2 regions of the Neisseria sp. 27098_8_158 genome follow, and region 1 is predicted to be linked to the other one. Evidence: predicted binding sites of a transcription regulator. Region 1 holds the regulator's gene; the other holds the start of a gene.
What was found. The regulator FNR, encoded in region 1, switches genes on or off when oxygen is low (the NO sensors DNR and NnrR bind a similar motif). The targets are predictions, from matches to a motif close to TTGATNNNNATCAA.
Positions count from the first base shown of each region.

Region 1 (11,923 bases):
GCAGGGCGCGAAGTGCAGCGGATGAAGGGGAAAAACATTGCTCTGATTTTCGAGAAAACATCAACCCGCACCCGTTGCGCGTTTGAAGTGGCCGCACGTGATCAAGGTGCAGGGGTAACTTATCTGGAGCCGTCTGCCAGCCAAATCGGGCATAAGGAAAGCATTAAGGATACGGCGCGTGTTTTGGGGCGGATGTTTGACGGTATCGAATATCGCGGCTTTGGACAGGATGTGGTGGAAGAACTGGCCAAATATGCAGGCGTGCCTGTGTTCAACGGTTTGACCAATGAGTTCCACCCGACTCAAATGCTCGCTGATGCGCTGACGATGCGCGAGCATAGCAATAAGCCTTTGAACCAAATTGCGTTTGCCTATGTCGGCGATGCGCGTTACAACATGGCCAATTCGTTGCTGGTGTTGGCTGCGAAACTGGGCATGGACGTGCGTATCGGTGCGCCGAAAAGTTTGTGGCCGTCTGAAAACATTATCGAGACGGTGCAGGCTGTTGCCAAAGAGACCGGTGGACGGATTCTGTTGACGGAGAATGTGAAAGAAGCCGTGAAAGGCGTGGATTTTATCCATACCGATGTGTGGGTCAGCATGGGTGAGCCTAAAGAGGCATGGCAGGAACGTATCGATTTGCTGAAAGATTACCGAGTTACGCCCGAATTAATGGCCGCGGCTGAAAATCCGCAAGTCAAGTTTATGCATTGCCTGCCTGCTTTCCATAATCGCGAAACCAAAGTCGGCGAATGGATTTATGAGACATTCGGCCTGAATGGTGTGGAGGTAACGGAAGAAGTCTTTGAAAGCGAAGCCAGCATTGTGTTTGATCAGGCAGAAAACCGGATGCACACGATTAAAGCGGTGATGGTAGCGGCATTGGGCGATTGATTTTGTCTCAACATTGCTTACAGCTTCATTTAATAGAGATTAAATAAAGGCCGTCTGAAAGAAAGACTTTCAGACGGCCTTGTTGTTTGATTGGGTTTATTGCCAAATCAGAACTTTGGGTTCGGGCGTTACTTGATAGCCTTCTTTACGTAGCAGTTCGATTAAGCCTTTTTCGCTGGGTAAATGGGCAATGCCGACAGCAAAGAGGGTGCTTTGTTTGGCCGATTGCTTGCGGATTTCAGGTAGCCATGCCAAGTTGCGGCGGATCAGGAGGTCGTTTTTCAGCCAATCGGACATGTTTTTGGCATATTTAGCATCAACACGTTTGAGGGTGCGCTGTTCGGTTTCTTCCAAAAGTGGAATGAGTTCTTCAAAGCGGCCGTCTGAATAGGCTTGATGGAGTTTTTTGATATCTTCGGTTTCTTCTTTATTGGTTTTAATGCTGGCTTTCAGAAAGTTGAGCATGGTCTCTTCAGGCTGTGCTTTGAAGATCGCGGTAACATCGTCCAAGCTTTCTAATGAACCACGCGGTTTGTTGATATTGACTGCTGCGTTGGTCAGCAACATATCTGCACCGGTTTCTGCGCTATATCCTTGGGGAAATGCGCTGCCGGCAAAAACCAATGCTGCCCACGGGTGGAGTTTGTCGGCAATTTTGGCAATGTGTCGGCTTTCTTCATTTTGTGAATAGATTTCTTGTAAAAGACGGAAATCTGTTTTGCCAAGCTTGCGGCTGAGCGGTTCGGTACTCATGACTTCTTTGAAGTATTTTTGATACATTTTTTTTGTTTCCGGACTGCTGTCCGGCAATGCATCAACTTCTGTCGTCAGTTGGTCGGCAGATTGCAATAGTTTGACTGCATCGGAAGATAAGGTTTGATTGGTTTGCCCCATGTGGATGGTGCCGAGCAGGTAGGAATCGGGTTGGCCTTCTTTGCTGATTTTCCAGACATTGCTGGTCAGTTTAGGCTGCTGCCAGTTAAGTTCGGCAGGTTTGCTTTCGGGTGAGGTCGCGGCGGGTTTGCAGGTGCCCAAGGCGAGGGCGGTAAATGGTATCAGCAGGCAGGCAAGCAGTTTTTTCATGTTTTTCCTTATTGTGGTGTGCGGTAGGCAAGGGCAATTTAGAAATCGAGCAGGTTTTGAACCGGATGTTCGCCCGTGTCGGGCTTTTCTGTTTTGCGGTTGCGGATTTTGGCTTTCCTGAGGGATAGAAGGTGCATGACTTGATGCTTTTGGCTGTCGGTCATCTGGAGCCAGTACAGGCGCTCTTCCCGGCTGCGCAGGCAGCCTTTGCAATAACCTTTGGCATTGGCTTCGCAGACACCTATACAGGGACTGGGGATGGGGAAAAAATCGGGTTGTTCCATATTTTAAAAGCGTTCGAGACCTGAGACCGGATAAACCAAAATTGCAGACTGCATTCGTATTTGTCTAAACACGATCGGTGTATCCAGCAGGGTTCCTAATATCCAATTGAGTTGATCATTTCAATAAGTTCTAGGCATAAAAAACCTAAGAGAAACCATAAATATATTGCAGATTATATCTTGTACTGCAATGGTATCGTATCGATTCCAAATGGGGGAGCAAAGTGTACAGTAAGGTCTCCAAGATCAATTACGGTATGTTTGGCAGAATCATGTTTTAATACAAATCTAGAGTTCCTCTATATTTTGATTTTCAGACGACCTTATGCCCAGCTCCAACTATTTGCACTTTATGACTTAATCAGTTTACGCAAAGACTGGTTGTTGTATTTGATATCGGCAATCATTCGGTCGTATTGGTGCATTCTACGGAGCGAGCGGGTAATCAGATAGACCGAGAAAAAAATCAAACTGATGTTCATCAGACTGACCAGTACGAGCAAAGGCCAAACATCAACGGCCTCATACCATTTCGATGTCGCAATCAGCGCACTGAAAATAGACAAAGGGAGTGCGAAAACGGCAATACCTGTACGCATGATAGCAAGTGCCGTGCGTTTTTCAGCAAGGAGAAGCTGTACTTGATTGATGCTGAGGATATCGTTTTGCTGTTCGGTAACCATAGGATACGCGCCTATACAAATTAACTTTGAATTCTGATAAAGCGGAAAATATGGTTTTATGTTACCCGAAAGTATTGAAAATAAAAACAAAGGTCGTCTGAAAATTTTTAGACGACCTTTTCCATTCCTGTTTATACGGTTTGCGAGTATTTGGCTTTGGTTTCTTTATGGCGCAAATGGTAGTCGAACACCATGGCGATGTTGCGGATCAAGAAACGGCCCTTCGGTGTAACGGTCAGACCGTGCGGTTTGAGGCGGACCAGACCGAGGGTTTCCAGTTGTTTCATATCTTCCAGTTCCGCTACAAAATAGCGGCTAAACGGAATGCCGAACACGCTTTCGTAAATTTGATAATCAAGCGAGAAGCGGCACATCAAATCCTGAATGATGTTGCGGCGCAGAATGTCGTCTTGATTAAGCTGGTAGCCGCGCATAATCGGTAGATGTCCGGCATCGAGTGCGGCGTAATAGGCATCGATGTCGCGCTCGTTTTGGGAGTAGGTGCTGCCGATTTTGCCGATAGAGGAGACGCCGATCGCCACCAAGTCGCAGTCGGCATAGGTCGAGTAGCCTTGGAAGTTGCGTTGCAGGAAGCCTTCTTTGAGGGCGATGGAGAGTTCATCATCAGGTTTGGCAAAGTGGTCCATACCGATGAAAACGTAGCCGCGCTCGGTCAGGGTTTGAACGCAATATTGCAGCATATCGAGTTTTTCTTCGCTGCCGGGGACGACATTGGTGTCGATACGGCGTTGCGGTTTGAAGATATGTGGCAGGTGGGCGTAGTGGTAGAGGGCGAGGCGGTCGGGGTCGAGGGACAAGACCGTGTCGATGGTGGTTTTGATGCTTTCGGTGTTTTGGTGCGGCAGGCCGTAAATCAAATCGACGCTGACCGATTTAAACCCGGCTTCACGCGCGGCATCAATCACTTCTTTGGTTTCTTCATAACTTTGAATGCGGTTGACGGCTTCCTGCACTTTAGGGTCAAAGTCTTGAATACCGACACTCATGCGGTTGAAACCGAGTTTGCCCAGTTTGAGGACGGTTTCGCGGCTGACTTTGCGCGGGTCGATTTCGATGGAGTATTCGCCGTTGGGAATCAGCTGGAAGTATTTGCGGATCATTTCGAAGACGCGTTCGAGTTGGTCGTCGCTTAGGAATGTGGGCGTGCCGCCGCCGAAGTGGAGTTGCGCAAGCTGGTGTCGTCCGCCTAAATGCGGTGCCAGCAATTCCATTTCTTTTTCCAGATACTGGATATAGGCATCGGCACGGCTTTTGTCTTTGGTAATAATTTTGTTGCAGCCGCAGTAGTAGCAGATGGTATTGCAGAAGGGGATGTGGATGTAGAGCGAAAGGGGTTTGTTGAGCGCGCCCATGTTGCGCAGGTTTAAAGCTTGGATATATTCGGCTTCTTTAAAGCCTTCATGGAAGCGGTCGGCGGTCGGATAGGAGGTATAGCGAGGACCGCTTGATGGCAAACTGGCAATCAATTCACGGTCAAATTCCGGTAATTCATTGTTTGTGTTGGTGTTATTTGAGATGGGGATGATTTTCATGGTTGGGCTTGTAGTATAAAGTAAGGAAATTAGGGAAAATTTTAGTCAAAATTTCGATAGTTTGGTAGAATGCCTGATAATGATATGCCAACTTTGACTTGGGTCAATAGTTATTCGGCTTCATCAGGGGTTGAGAAAATTAAGCAAATTAAAGGTGCGTTATGGCTACACACAATGCAACACATCAAATGAAAACCTTGTGTTCCACATGTTCTTTACGAGAACTGTGTTTGCCTGTCGGACTAATGCCTAACGAATTTTCACAATTAGATGCGGTTATTCGTCAAAGCCGCCGTCTGAAAAAAGGTGAATACCTGTTCCGTGCCGGCGAGCCGTTTACCTCTTTGTTTGCCATCCGTGCAGGCTTCTTTAAGACAACAGTCGCCAGCCAAGATGGACGAGATCAGGTAACCGGCTTTTTTATGTCGGGCGAGCTGATCGGTATGGATGGGATTTGTTCCCATATTCACAGCTGTGATGCTGTGGCTTTGGAAGACAGCGAAGTATGCGAGCTTCCGTTTACACATATTGAAGAACTTGGACAGGATATTCCCAGTCTTCGTTCTCACTTTTTCCGCTTGATGAGCCGCGAAATTGTCCGAGATCAGGGCGTTATGCTGCTTTTGGGCAATATGCGCGCTGAAGAGCGATTGGCGGCATTCTTGCTCAACCTATCCCAGCGTCTCTATTCACGAGGCTTTGCCGCTAATGATTTTATCTTGCGGATGTCGCGTGAGGAAATCGGCAGCTATTTGGGGCTGAAACTGGAAACAGTCAGCCGCACCTTGTCTAAATTCCATCATGAAGGCTTGATTTCTGTTGAACACAAGCACATCAAAATCTTAGATGCGACAACCTTGAAGAAAATGGTTTCTGGTTGTTCGCACGCTATCTGAATCTTAGGCCGTCTGAAATATTTCAGACGGCCTTTTTAACAAGAATTAAAGAATAATTGTTAAGTTACGCAAGTTATAGTTAGATGTTAAATTGAAAAATCTTCAACAACCGGCGTGTACAGAATGCGGTCAACTGCTTCACGGGTCAGTTTCGGTGCAAACATCTGTATAAAATCATAGGTATAACCGCGCAGGTAAGTATCCGAGCGTAAGGCTATCCAAGTGGGCGACGGTTCAAATAAGTGCGCCGCATCAATCAGCTGTAAATCTTGATCGACCGCGGGATCGTACGCCATTTTGGCCATCAAACCAACACCCAAGCCTAAGCGAACATACGTCTTCAATACATCCGTATCGGCAGCCGATAAGGCAACATCAGGTTGCTCAATATGCGCTTTATTAAATGTACGCGCAATGCTGCTGCCGGAATTAAAAGCAAATTCGTAAGTAACCAGCGGAAAAGAAGCCAAATCTTCAAGGCTTAAAGGATTGCGGCAGTCCAAAAGAGGGTGGTCGTGCGGAACAATGACGGCATGGTTCCATTCATAGCAGGGCAGTTTGCCCAACTCGGGATGATCGTCAATACGTTCAGTAATAATTGCCAAATCCGCTTCGCCGCTGCTGACCATTTGCGCAATGGCAGAAGGGCTGCCTTGTTTGATGGTCAAATTGACTTTAGGGTAGTTTTTGACAAATTCCGCAACGATTGTGGGCAAGGCATAACGCGCCTGGGTATGCGTTGTCGCGATGGTCAGCGAGCCGCTGTCGTGATCGGTAAACTCGCTGCCGATATTTTTAATGTTTTGTACATCACGTAAAATTCGTTCCGAAATCTCTAATACGGCTTTGCCCGGTTGCGAAACGGAAACCACACGCTTGCCGCTGCGGATAAAAATTTGGATACCCAATTCTTCTTCAAGCAGGCGGATTTGTTTGGAAATGCCGGGTTGGGATGTAAAAAGCGCATCGGCAGCCTCGGAGACATTCAGATTGTGCCGGTAAACTTCAAGGGCGTAACGTAATTGTTGCAGTTTCATGGTAGCAGTATCGGATACGTTGTTATTGTGGATTTTGTGCGACAAACGGTCTGTAATTTAACATATTTTGCCCGGTTTTGCCCTGAGTTTTGAAAACGCTTGTTTTTAATGAAAATATCTTTTAATGATATGAAAACAGGAAATCTGTGAATGAAAGGGGGATGAAGTTTTGTTGTTTTTGTACAACTTGGGGCGGGTGAATTGGCTGATTTTGCCCTAAATTAATGACACAAGATTGATTTTTCGGCATGATTAACTACTAGGAAGCAGGCACTTCATAATTGTTTGAAGGCATCGAGTATTGACAGTTTGCCTTGCGCTTCTTTATAGTGCAACCTGATATATCCGATTTGCCGCTGTTTTGATACTGCGGCCTGTATATTGGTACTTTGCAGCGGTTGCTTTCCTAGTCCGCCGCATAACAATTTGATGAGGGAATAAAATGACCAAACAGCTGAAATTAAGCGCATTGTTCGTTGCATTGGTTGCTTCAGGCACTGCAATGGCAAGTGAAGCGCACACCAAACACGGCTACGTCGTAAGCAGCCAATCTCAAGAAATCGTCCGTAACAACTACGGCGAATGCTGGAAAGACACCTACTTCGACAAAGCTACCCAAGGCCGTGTTGAATGTGGTGACCGCGAAGCAGTTGCTCCTGTACAACAAGCTCCTGAGTATGTTGATGAAACTGTTTCCCTGTCTTCTAAAACTCTGTTCGGCTTCGACAAAGACAACCTGCGTCCTGAAGCTCAAGAAAACCTGAACGCTTTGGCTCAACGCCTGAGCAACGAAAGCGTACAAACTGTACGTGTTGAAGGTCACACTGACTTCATGGGTTCTGAGCAATACAACCAAGCTCTGTCTGAGCGTCGTGCTAACGTAGTGGCTAACTACTTGGTAGGCCGTGGCGTTGCTTCTAGCAAAATCTCTGTAGTAGGTCTGGGCGAATCTCAAGCTCAAATGACTGCTACTTGTGAAGCTGAAGTTGCTAAACTGGGCAAAAAAGTTTCTAAAGCTAAGAAACGTGCTGCTCTTATCGCTTGTATCGAGCCTGACCGCCGCGTTGACGTTAAAATCCGCAGCGTTGTTACTCGTCAAGTTGCTCCAGGCCAAACTATCGAAGGTCAAGGCGAATTGCCTGCTACTGATGAAGGTTGGATCCCAGCTCCTTACAATGGCGTTCACGGTTACGCTAAACCTTAATCGGTTTGTGAAAAATGCCCTGCAATATGCAGGGCATTTTTTATGGCTTATATTTGAATAATCAGGAAATTCATGATTCAAAATAAAAGGCCGTCTGAAAGATTTATTTTCAGACGGCCTTTTATTAAGACAGATTAGTTTGACTTGGGCCATTTCCATACGCAGATGGCTGCCAGTATTGTACAAATCAAAAAGATGATATTGGATAAGCCGTGCCAAACGCCGAATGTTCCACCTACTAGGGACAGTAGCCAGTTATCCAGACCGTACTTGTGTGCCTCGATAACCGGTGTAACCAAAAGATGGTTGCAGGCTAAGAGTAGCCAAAGCACCAATATCCACCAAGAAAGTGAGGCCAGCTGTTTTCTGAAAAAGGCATAGGCTGCACCAAAAATAACTAAGCCACATAGTGCTGTAATGGCAAACAAAATGCCGGCAATTTCTCCCGCCTGTATTTTGGGCAGGAGGCGAAACAGGATAGGGGCGGTAACATAGCCTGCTGTCAGCTGCATACCAAGCCACATGGCGGCAGCGGTGTGGATAATTTTGTATAGTAGATTCATTATGCTTCTCCTGGGAAGATTTTATTTTCTTTAATTATGGTGTTTTTAGGTACAGCAAAAGGCCGTCTGAAAATGTTTTCAGACGGCCTTTTGTTTATTTAAATATATTGCACGGCAATGATGTCATATTCACGCACGCCACCGGGTGCTTGAACTTCTGCAATATCGCCTTCTTCTTTGCCGATTAGGGCGCGGGCAATGGGGGAGCCAACGTAGATTTTGCGTTCTTTGATGTCTGCTTCATCTTCACCGACGATTTGGTAGGTAACTTGTTCTTCAGTTTCCAAATCTTCCAGTGTCACAGTTGTGCCGAATACGATTTTGCCTTCGGCGTGGATTTCGGCAGGGTTGATGATGTGCGCCATAGAGAGTTTGTGTTCCAACTCGGCGATGCGGCCTTCGATAAAGCCTTGACGCTCTTTGGCGGCTTCGTATTCTGCGTTTTCAGACAAGTCGCCGTGCGAACGTGCTTCGGCGATGGCTTCAATGACTTCTGGACGTGCTACGCTTTTGAGGTGTTGAAGTTCTTGTTTCAACAATTCTGCACCACGAACGGTCAAAGGGATTTTTTGCATTGAGTTCTCCATGAAAGCATGATGATGCTTTTAAAATTTTATCCGGCCACGCGCGGTAGCCGGATTGGAAATAAAAATACAAGCCGCCAAAGCTTGGCGGCTTGATGAATAAATAAGTAATGCCTGTATTCTACCAAATTCTGCCGAAACCGCAATGATTAAAACGGATTTTCAGTAAAGTGTTGTTTTCTGTTCTATTTTGTTTTTTCAGACGACCTGAAAACTAAATATTGAAGTATTTCAAAGCTGCATGGGAAAAACGGTTTCTTAAATGAATGGTTTTGATTAAAATGTTCGCTAATAATCCTTAAGGATTAGTCTTATCTAATTATATAAAGAGAATATATGGAAACAAAACCAACTTCCCAAAATGAACAACAGGCTAACCGCCGTTATTTGACTGTTTGGCGATGGCATTTTTATGCCGGGCTTTTGGTTGCGCCGTTTTTAACCCTGCTGGCTGTTACAGGGTTGGGAATGCTGCTATTTGCCAATATCACCGGTAAAGAAGGCGAACGCATACATGTTACGCCGCAGGCAGTGGTTCAGCCTTTGTCGGCTCAGGCTGAAGCTGCCAGACAGTTTGTGAATCCGGAAACTGCTTCTGTAGTGCAGTATATTGCGCCGCGCGCAGATGATATGGTTGCCGTATTCCGCGTAAACAATGACGATAAAGCCACTATGGTTGCCGTTGATCCCTATACGGCAAAAGTCGTGAATACGATGCCACGCGGTCAAGGCTGGTATCACACGATGGATGAAATCCACGGCGATATTATGATTGGGGAGACAGGGGACTACCTGTTGGAAACCGCTGCGTCGCTAACCATCATCATGATTGTGACCGGTATTTATTTGTGGTGGATAAAACAGCGTAGTCTGAAGGCTGTTTTTTTGCCTAAAGCAGGCAAAGGTCGTTCTTGGTGGCGCAACCTGCACGGTGCATTTGGCTCTTGGGTTTCTTTGATTTTATTGCTGTTCTGTCTGTCAGGTATTGCTTGGGCAGGTATTTGGGGCGGTAAAGTGGTTCAGGCGTGGAGCCAATTTCCTGCGGGTAAATGGGGCGTGGAGCCTAATCCGGTATCTTCCGTACCAACCCATGGTGATGTGCTGAATGACGGTAAATCTAAAGAAGTACCGTGGATTTTGGAGCTGACGCCTATGCCGGTTTCCGGTACGACAATGGGCGAAAACGGCATTAATCCGAGTGAGCCGATGACGTTGGAGACGGTTGACCGCTTTGCGCGTGAAATTGGCTTTAAAGGCCGCTATCAGTTGAACCTGCCTAAAGGTAAAACAGGCGTATGGACGCTGTCGCAAGACTCAATGAGCTACGATATGATTAGTCCGACTGCGGATCGTACGGTACACATTGATCAATACAGTGGCAAAATCCTGGCTGATATTCATTTCGATGATTACAACTGGTTTGGTAAATTCATGGCGGCAAGCATTGCTTTGCATATGGGTACACTGGGCTGGTGGAGCGTATTGGCAAATGTCTTGTTCTGTCTGGCGATTATCTTTATCTGTGTCAGCGGTTGTGTGATGTGGTGGAAACGCCGTCCTTCAGAAGCACGTGGTTTGGTTCCTCCTGCACAGAAAATCAAATTGCCGGTATGGTGGGCAATGGCTGTGCCACTTTTGATTTTGGCTGTGATTTTCCCAACGGCCATTGCCGCAATCGCTGTCATTTGGATTTTGGATACAATGTTGTTGTCGCGTATCCCAGCATTGGCAAGATGGTTTAAATAACCGCCCGATGTGATTAAAGGCCGTCTGAATCTTTTGTTTCAGACGGCCTTTGTTATAAAGGTTAAAAGAAGCAGGGGGAATTATGATTCTGTTTAAGTTTATGCGTGAGATGGGAATTGTGATTGGCTTACAGGATTGTGTAAGAAAGACAAGGAGTTCTTGTATAAAAACAAAAAACCCACTTCATTGAAGTGGGTTTTTGATGAAGGCTATTAACCTTTGCGAGCAGGCAATTTTTCTTTAATGCGAGCTGCTTTACCGGTCAGGCCACGCAAGTAGTACAGTTTAGCGCGACGTACGTCACCACGGCGTTTAACTTCGATTTTTTCTACGGTAGGAGAGTACAGTTGGAAAGTACGTTCTACACCTTCGCCGCTAGAGATTTTGCGAACGATGAAGTTGCTGTTCAGGCCACGGTTGCGGCGAGCGATAACAACACCTTCGTATGCTTGCAGACGGCTGCGAGAACCCTCAACCACGCGTACAGATACGACAACGGTGTCGCCTGGAGCGAATTCAGGGATTTCTTTGTTCAAGCGAGCGATTTCTTCTTGCTCTAATTGTTGAATCAAGTTCATTTGTTTTTCCTAAGTTATGATTGGATTTCCTGTTGCTCTTGCAAGATCTCTTTTAAGAGGCGGGATTCCTTTGGGATTAAACTGCGCTTTTCCAATAAATCAGGTCGGCGCTCTAAAGTGCGTCGCAGCGATTGTTTCAATCGCCACTCGGCAATCAAGCCATGATTCCCTGAGCGTAAGACATCAGGAACCATCATGCCTTGGAATTCTACGGGTTTGGTGTAATGAGGGCAGTCTAAAAGGCCGTCTGAAAACGAGTCTTGTTCGGCTGACTGTATATCGCCCAATACGCCCGGAACCAATCTTAAGACGGCATCCATCAACATCATGGCGGGTAATTCACCGCCCGAGACAACAAAGTCGCCAATGCTGATTTCTTCGTCCACACTGCTTTGCAGCAGTCTTTCATCTATGCCTTCATAGCGTCCGCATAGAAGAATAAGATGGGGCAGTTCGGCAAGTTCTGCGGCCTTTTTATGTGTCAGCGGCTGACCTTGCGGACTGAGATAAATTACTTTGGCAGGTTTTTGCGAGTTTGCTTTGGCTTCTTCAATTGCCGCTTGAAGTGGCGGCGCCATCATAATCATTCCCGGACCACCTCCGAAAGGGCGATCATCGATATAGCCAAGTTTGTTCTCGGCAAATTTTCGGGGATTGATGGCTTGAAACTGCCAAAGATTTTGTTTTCTTGCTCTGCCTGTAACGCCGTATTCGACAATACTGTCGAACATCTCTGGGAAAATGGTGATGGCTTGAATCAGCATCAGTAGTCCAAACCCCAGTCGGCAATAATGGTTTTGCTGTCGGTATCGACAGAT
Region 1 is NZ_JAPWAZ010000003.1:276,002-287,924, forward strand. Features, by position in the region: gene O3681_RS09635 (ornithine carbamoyltransferase) at 1-894, shown strand, start outside; gene O3681_RS09640 (TraB/GumN family protein) at 991-1,977, opposite strand; gene O3681_RS09645 (DUF1289 domain-containing protein) at 2,016-2,261, opposite strand; gene O3681_RS09650 (hypothetical protein) at 2,612-2,944, opposite strand; gene hemN (oxygen-independent coproporphyrinogen III oxidase) at 3,076-4,497, opposite strand; gene fnr (fumarate/nitrate reduction transcriptional regulator Fnr) at 4,659-5,393, shown strand; gene O3681_RS09665 (CysB family HTH-type transcriptional regulator) at 5,480-6,430, opposite strand; gene O3681_RS09670 (OmpA family protein) at 6,873-7,634, shown strand; gene O3681_RS09675 (DUF4149 domain-containing protein) at 7,769-8,197, opposite strand; gene greA (transcription elongation factor GreA) at 8,296-8,772, opposite strand; gene O3681_RS09685 (PepSY-associated TM helix domain-containing protein) at 9,118-10,527, shown strand; gene rplS (50S ribosomal protein L19) at 10,740-11,105, opposite strand; gene trmD (tRNA (guanosine(37)-N1)-methyltransferase TrmD) at 11,120-11,869, opposite strand; gene rimM (ribosome maturation factor RimM) at 11,869-11,923, opposite strand, start outside.

Region 2 (7,015 bases), on a different contig from region 1:
CGGATTACATGGTTTCTGTGAACGTACGGGTAATCACGTCAAGCTGTTGTTCGCGGGTCAACGAGTTGAAGCGAACCGCATAACCGGACACACGAATGGTCAACTGCGGATATTTCTCCGGATTGTGCATCGCATCTTCCAAAGTCTCGCGATTCAAAACGTTGACGTTCAAGTGTTGACCACCTTCCAAAATACCGTCTTCATGGTGAAAATAACCGTCCATCAAACCGGCAAGGTTGCGTTCGCGAGAATGCTCGTCTTTACCCAACGCGCCAGGAATAATGGAGAAGGTATAAGAAATACCGTCTTTTGCAAACTCAAATGGCAGTTTGGCTACGGAAGTCAATGAAGCGACTGCACCGTTGACGTCACGGCCGTGCATCGGATTTGCACCCGGACCAAACGGAGCGCCTGCACGGCGGCCGTCCGGAGTATTACCGGTTTTCTTACCGTAAACAACGTTGGAAGTAATGGTCAACACAGACTGAGTCGGAGTAGCGTTGCGGTAAGTTTTGTGGGTTGCCACTTTTTTCATGAAGCGTTCAACCAAATCGCAGGCGATATCATCAACGCGGTCGTCGTTGTTACCGAATTGTGGGTATTCGCCTTCGATTTCGAAGTCGACGGCAATGCCATTTTCATCGCGAATCGGTTTCACTTTGGCGTACTTAATGGCGGACAATGAGTCGGCAGCCACAGACAAACCGGCGATACCACATGCCATCGTACGGATCACATCACGGTCATGCAATGCCATCAACGCGGCTTCGTAGCTGTATTTGTCGTGCATGTAGTGAATAATGTTCAGCGCGGTAACGTATTGGGTTGCCAACCAATCCATGAATTTGTCCATGCGCTCAAAGACAGTGTCGTAGTCCAAAACTTCGTCCATAATCGGCTCGGTTTTCGGACCAACTTGCTCTTTAGATTTCTCGTCCACGCCGCCGTTGATTGCGTACAGCAGAGTTTTAGCCAAGTTAGCACGTGCGCCGAAGAACTGCATTTGTTTGCCGACCACCATCGGGCTGACGCAGCAGGCAATGGCGTAGTCGTCGCTATTGAAGTCAGGGCGCATCAAATCGTCGTTTTCGTATTGGATGGACGAAGTATCGATGGATACTTTGGCGCAGAATTCTTTAAAGCCTTGCGGCAGTTGTTCTGACCACAATACAGTGATGTTTGGCTCAGGAGACGGGCCCATGTTGTACAGGGTATGCAGCACGCGGAAGTTGGTGCGTGTTACCAAGGTACGGCCGTCCAAACCCATACCGCCGATAGATTCGGTTGCCCAAATCGGGTCGCCGGAGAAGAGTTGGTCGTATTCCGGCGTACGCAGGAAACGGACCATACGCAGTTTCATCACCAAGTGGTCAATGAATTCTTGCGCTTGGGTTTCGGTAATCACACCGTTTTTCAGGTCGCGTTCGATGTAAATATCCAAGAATGAAGATACACGGCCGAAGGACATCGCTGCGCCGTTTTGAGATTTAACGGCAGCGAGGTAGGCAAAGTAAGTCCATTGGATGGCTTCTTGTGCATTTTTTGCAGGGCCGGAAATGTCGTAGCCGTAAGAAGCCGCCATTTCTTTCATTTGACCCAAGGCTTTGTATTGTTCGTTGATTTCTTCACGACGGCGGATCACTTCTTCCAAGTCCACACCGTTTTCCAAATCGGCTTGCAGTGAGTTGAACTGGTTGAGTTTGTCTTTCATCAAGAAGTCGATACCGTACAATGCAACACGACGGTAGTCGCCGATAATACGGCCGCGGCCATAAGCATCCGGCAGGCCTGTAATCACACCTGATTTACGGCAGCGGCGGATGTCGGGCGTATAAACGTCAAATACGCCTTGGTTGTGGGTTTTGCGATATTTGGTGAAAATTTCGCTGACTTCAGGATTCAATTCAACGTTGTACACTTTGCACGCATCTTGTACCATTTTCAAACCGCCAAACGGCATGATAGAGCGTTTCAAAGGCTCGTCTGTTTGCAGGCCGACGATGGTTTCCAAATCTTTGTCGATATAGCCTGGAGCATGGCTGGTAATACCGGATACGATTTGCGCGTCGATTTTATACGGCTCATGCGTACGGTTTTCAACCTTGATGCCTTCCATCACTTCCGCCCACAGTTTGGTTGTGGCTTCGGTTGCTGGTGCCAAGAAAGAGGCATCGCCTTCATATGGCATGTAGTTTTTTTGAATAAAATCGCGGACATCTACGTTGGTTTCCCAGTTACCACCGACAAAACCTTCCCAAGCGGCTGGACGTTGCTGAACATCATTTGACATATCAAGCTCCTAATTTTATTGAAAATATAGACTGTAAATTTTCTGAAAGGATAACATCAATACCCATTTATTTACAGGGGTTTTTATGAAATAAAATTACAGATTTGGTTTTTCTTGATTTACGTCAATGAGAATAATTGTTACTTAGCACTACATCTCACTTTCCAAACATTCGTACTTAAAAACAGCGTAAAATACAAAATTCAGCCCTGAAGACAGGTGTTCTTCAGGGCTGAATTTTTATTGCATTTTATATAAAAGGCCGTCTGAAAATTCAGACGGCCTTTTATTCACTTCATCAATTAAGCAAACGGATGGTGCAGAACGATGGTTTCTTCACGATCAGGACCGGTTGAAACAATAGCCACAGGCGCACCGCAAACTTCTTCAATACGTTTCAGATAAGCTTTAGCGTTTTCAGGCAGCTTGTCGTACTCTTTCACACCGAAAGTCGACTCGCTCCAACCCGGCATGGTTTCATAAATCGGTTTGCAGGTTTCTACCGCATCGGAGCCGCAAGGCAGAATGTCAGTTTTGCTGCCATCAGGCAATTCATAACCTACACAGATATTGATGTTTTTAATACCATCCATCACGTCCAGCTTGGTAATGCACATGCCAGAAATGCCGTTAACTTGAATAGAGCGTTTCAGAGCAGCTGCGTCAAACCAGCCACAACGACGCGCACGACCGGTTACAGAACCGAACTCATGGCCGCGCTCTGCCAAACCTGCGCCCACTTCGTCAAACAATTCAGTCGGAAATGGACCGGAACCCACACGGGTGGTATAGGCTTTAACGATACCCAAAACGTAATCCAGCATTTGCGGACCTACGCCTGCACCGGCAGAAGCGGCACCAGCCAAGCAGTTGGAGGAAGTTACAAACGGATAAGTACCGTAGTCGATATCCAGCAACGTACCTTGCGCGCCTTCAAACAACAGGCTTTCGCCTTTGCGGTTTTTCTCGTTCAAAACACGGGAAACATCGGTAATCATCGGCGTAATGCGCGGTGCAACTTTTTCAATGACCGCCATCACGTCTTCAACTTTTACCGGCTCGGCATTGTGCAGGTGTTGCAACTGGACATTGTAATAAGCCAAAACAGCTTCCAGTTTCTCAACCAGTTTTTCAGGGTGCAACAAGTCCACCACGCGAATCGCGCGACGGGCAACTTTATCTTCATAGGCCGGACCGATGCCGCGACCGGTTGTACCAATTTTGCTTTTACCGCGGGAAGCTTCGCGTGCTTGGTCAAGCGCAATGTGGTAAGGCAGAATCAATGGGCAGGTCGGCGCAATTTTCAGACGGCCTTCGACGTTTTTCACACCGGCAGCGTTCAATTCGTCGATTTCACCCAACAATGCTTCAGGAGAAACGACAACACCTGAGCCGATGAAGCAGTCCAAAGTCTCGTGCAAAATGCCGCTTGGAATCAGGCGCAAAATGGTTTTTTTGCCACCGACGACCAAAGTATGGCCGGCATTGTGGCCGCCTTGGAAACGTACTACACCGCTGGTTTCTTCCGCCAGCCAGTCAACAATCTTACCTTTGCCTTCATCACCCCATTGGGCACCGATTACGACAACATTTTTAGCCATAGCCATCTAACCTTATTTCAGATACAAAATTTCAAAATAAAACTCAATCGTTCAAAGCGATTACTTTCCAAACACCGTCTACCTGTTTCAGACGGCCTGTAACCTCTTCCGAACCGTTATAGCCGATACCGTAATCGATAACGACACATTGTCCTTGTTCGCGCAAAGCATCTACCGCTTCTTGAGCCGCAGGCATGTCCTTTACATCGACAGCCACCACGGATTCCCGTCCGATAGCAGGAAGGCGGCCGATGAAGCTGCGCAAATCAAAACTGAATCCGGCCGCAGGACGCGCACGTCCGAAGTATCCGCCCAATCCGTCATACCGTCCGCCGCGTGCCACGGCATCATGACGATTTGAACCATAAGCCGCGTAAAGCAAACCGGTGTGGTAATTATCAACGCGCAATTCCGACAAATCGATATGCACTTTTTGATTTGGGAACGCATCGCATACTGCCTGCAATTCATCCAAGGCCGCACTGACTGCGGACAATTCCGGTAATTTCTCTCTAGCCACAGTCAGCACTTCACGACCGCCATACAATCGGGGCAACAATGAAAACGCTTTTGCCCACATACCGTCAAGTTTCCACTCTTTGACCAACTGGCTGACAGCTTCGGCATCTTTGTCCTGCATCGATGACAGCAGGATTGCCGATTGCTGCTCATCCAAATGCGCGGCATTTGCTAAAGCACGGAATACGCCAATATGGCCCAATGAAAGCAAGACCTCGCCCATGTCGGCGATCTTCATGCTTTTCAGCATCAAATCAATCAATTCGATATCCGCTTCAATGCCTTCCAAGCCGTACATTTCCGCACCCGCCTGCAAAGGTTCGCGCATATTGAGCAATCCGTCAGGACGCGCATGAAGCACCGAACCGGCATAGCATAAACGGTTGATGCCTTGGTTGGCAGAAAGCAAGTGGGCATCAATACGCGCCACCTGCGGCGTAATATCCGCGCGGATACCGAGCTGACGGCCGCTAAGCTGATCAACGACCAAAATGGTTTTCAAAGACAAACCGGCATCGATATGCGTCAATAAGGAATGGCTGTATTCCATCAATGGCGGTTGCACCAATTCATAACCATGCACGCGGAACAAAGCCAACAGCCGCTCACGGGCGCTTTCCAGTTGTCGGGCATTGGTCGGTAACACGTCGGCAACGTGTTCAGGAAGCTGCCAAGACTTCATGAGAATCTACCTCTGTTTTTTTGTAAACATAAAGGGCTGATTAAATTTAAAACCAAATCAGCCTAACGACTGAAATTTTCCTGAATGCATCAATAGCAAATCTGATGCGGCTTCAACAAAACTGATTTTAAATTTAAACAGCCCCTGAGTAACGGCTTCAAACCGTCGAGTTATTAAAATCAGACTTTACCATATTAAAACGAATTTTGCACCCTGTTTACAGAGACCGTAAAAAACATTAAAAACAAAGGCCGTCTGAAAACCAAATGCATAGCTGCATCATTTTCAGACGGCCTTATTCATGCCTGAACAACCCGACGCTTAGCGCCAGTAACGCCACCAAGGCATATCGTCAGATCGCCATTCGTGTTGCAAGAACGGGCTTTGCGGGAAGTTGGTTTCCAAAACGCGACGTGTATCAGCGGCCAGTTGTGGCTTGTCCAGTTTTTTATACGCCAATTCCATCATCGCCAAAGCTTCTTCGACGTAACGGGTATTTTGGTAACGGCTGACAATTTTTTGCGCACGGTTGGCCGCTGCGACATAAGCACCGCGTTTCATGTAATAACGCGCCACAGATATCTCGTTACCACCCAACGCGTCCACCAGCTTGGCCATACGCTCGGTTGCATCGGCAGCGTATTTGCTGTTTGGATAACGTTGCACCAACTCGGCAAACGCCTGATAAGCATCGCGGTTGGCTTTCGGGTCGCGGTCGGACCAGTCTTGGGAAGCCAGCTTATTCAAGAAAGACTGGTCTTCGTTAAACAGGACCAAACCTTTCAAGTACAGCGCGTAGTCCATATTCGGATGTTGCGGATGATGGCGTTGGAAGCGCGCAATGGCAGCCAAAGCTTTTTCCGGCTCATCGTCTTTATAATAGGCATACGCCGTATCCAACTGGGACTGCTGGGCATAGCGGCCGTTTGGAAAACGGGATTCTAAAATTTCGTATAACTTGACAGCTCGCGTATAATTGTTGCTGTTCAATTCGTCTTGCGCTTCGGCATAAAGCTTTTCCACACTCCAATCTTGAGTAATTTGGGCGTCTTTATCGATTGTGCCTTTATTTGCGCAGGCACTCAGTGCCAAACCTAAAGAAACTACTAAAAGAATTTTTTTCATGCAGAATACTTCCTTTGATAACGAAGCCGATTATAGCGATGATTTAGACTTTCCGTCATCCCCTGAAACAGAAAGTTGTGTTAATTTGACCGTTCCGCTCGAAATGGCGGGCGGAAGGCTGGATGCCGTATTGGCCAAACTCATGCCCGACTACTCGCGCAGCCGCCTGAGTTCGTGGATTAAAGAGGGTGCAGTCATTGTAAACGATAAGCCTGCTCAACCCAAAGATAAAATGATAGGCGGTGAATTGATTGCCGTTACGGTACGTCCGAGCGAAGAAAACCTCGCGTTCACGCCCGAACCGATGGATTTGGACATTATTTATGAAGACGATACCGTCATCGTCATCAACAAACCGGCTGGGTTGGTCGTCCATCCTGCCGCAGGCAACTGGAGCGGCACCCTGCTCAACGGCCTATTGGCGCACTGTACGGAATTAAGCCAAGTGCCTCGTGCGGGCATCGTACACCGTTTGGACAAAGAAACCAGCGGTCTGATGGTGGTCGCCAAGACCCTGCCGGCGCAAAACTCATTGGTTCAACAGCTTCAAGAGCGCACAGTCAAACGCATTTACCGTGCCGTTGCCAACGGCATCGTTCCTTTTGACGGCAAAATCGAAACCCAAATCGGCCGCGATCCGCACAACCGCCTGAAAATGGCAGTCGTCAAATTCGGCGGCAAACCTGCCATTACCCACGTCAAAGTGTTGGAACGTTATCTGGCGCACAGCTACATCGAATGCTCGCTCGAAACCGGCCGCACCCACCAAATCCGCGTTCATATGCGCGAAGCCAACCA
Region 2 is NZ_JAPWAZ010000001.1:630,163-637,177, forward strand. Features, by position in the region: gene pflB (formate C-acetyltransferase) at 5-2,290, opposite strand; gene O3681_RS03060 (adenylosuccinate synthase) at 2,593-3,891, opposite strand; gene O3681_RS03065 (ATP phosphoribosyltransferase regulatory subunit) at 3,935-5,092, opposite strand; gene O3681_RS03070 (outer membrane protein assembly factor BamD) at 5,414-6,217, opposite strand; gene rluD (23S rRNA pseudouridine(1911/1915/1917) synthase RluD) at 6,216-7,015, shown strand, end outside.
Region 2: pflB (formate C-acetyltransferase) is a predicted target of FNR. The motif match lies at 2,405-2,418, and genes of this name have one in related genera.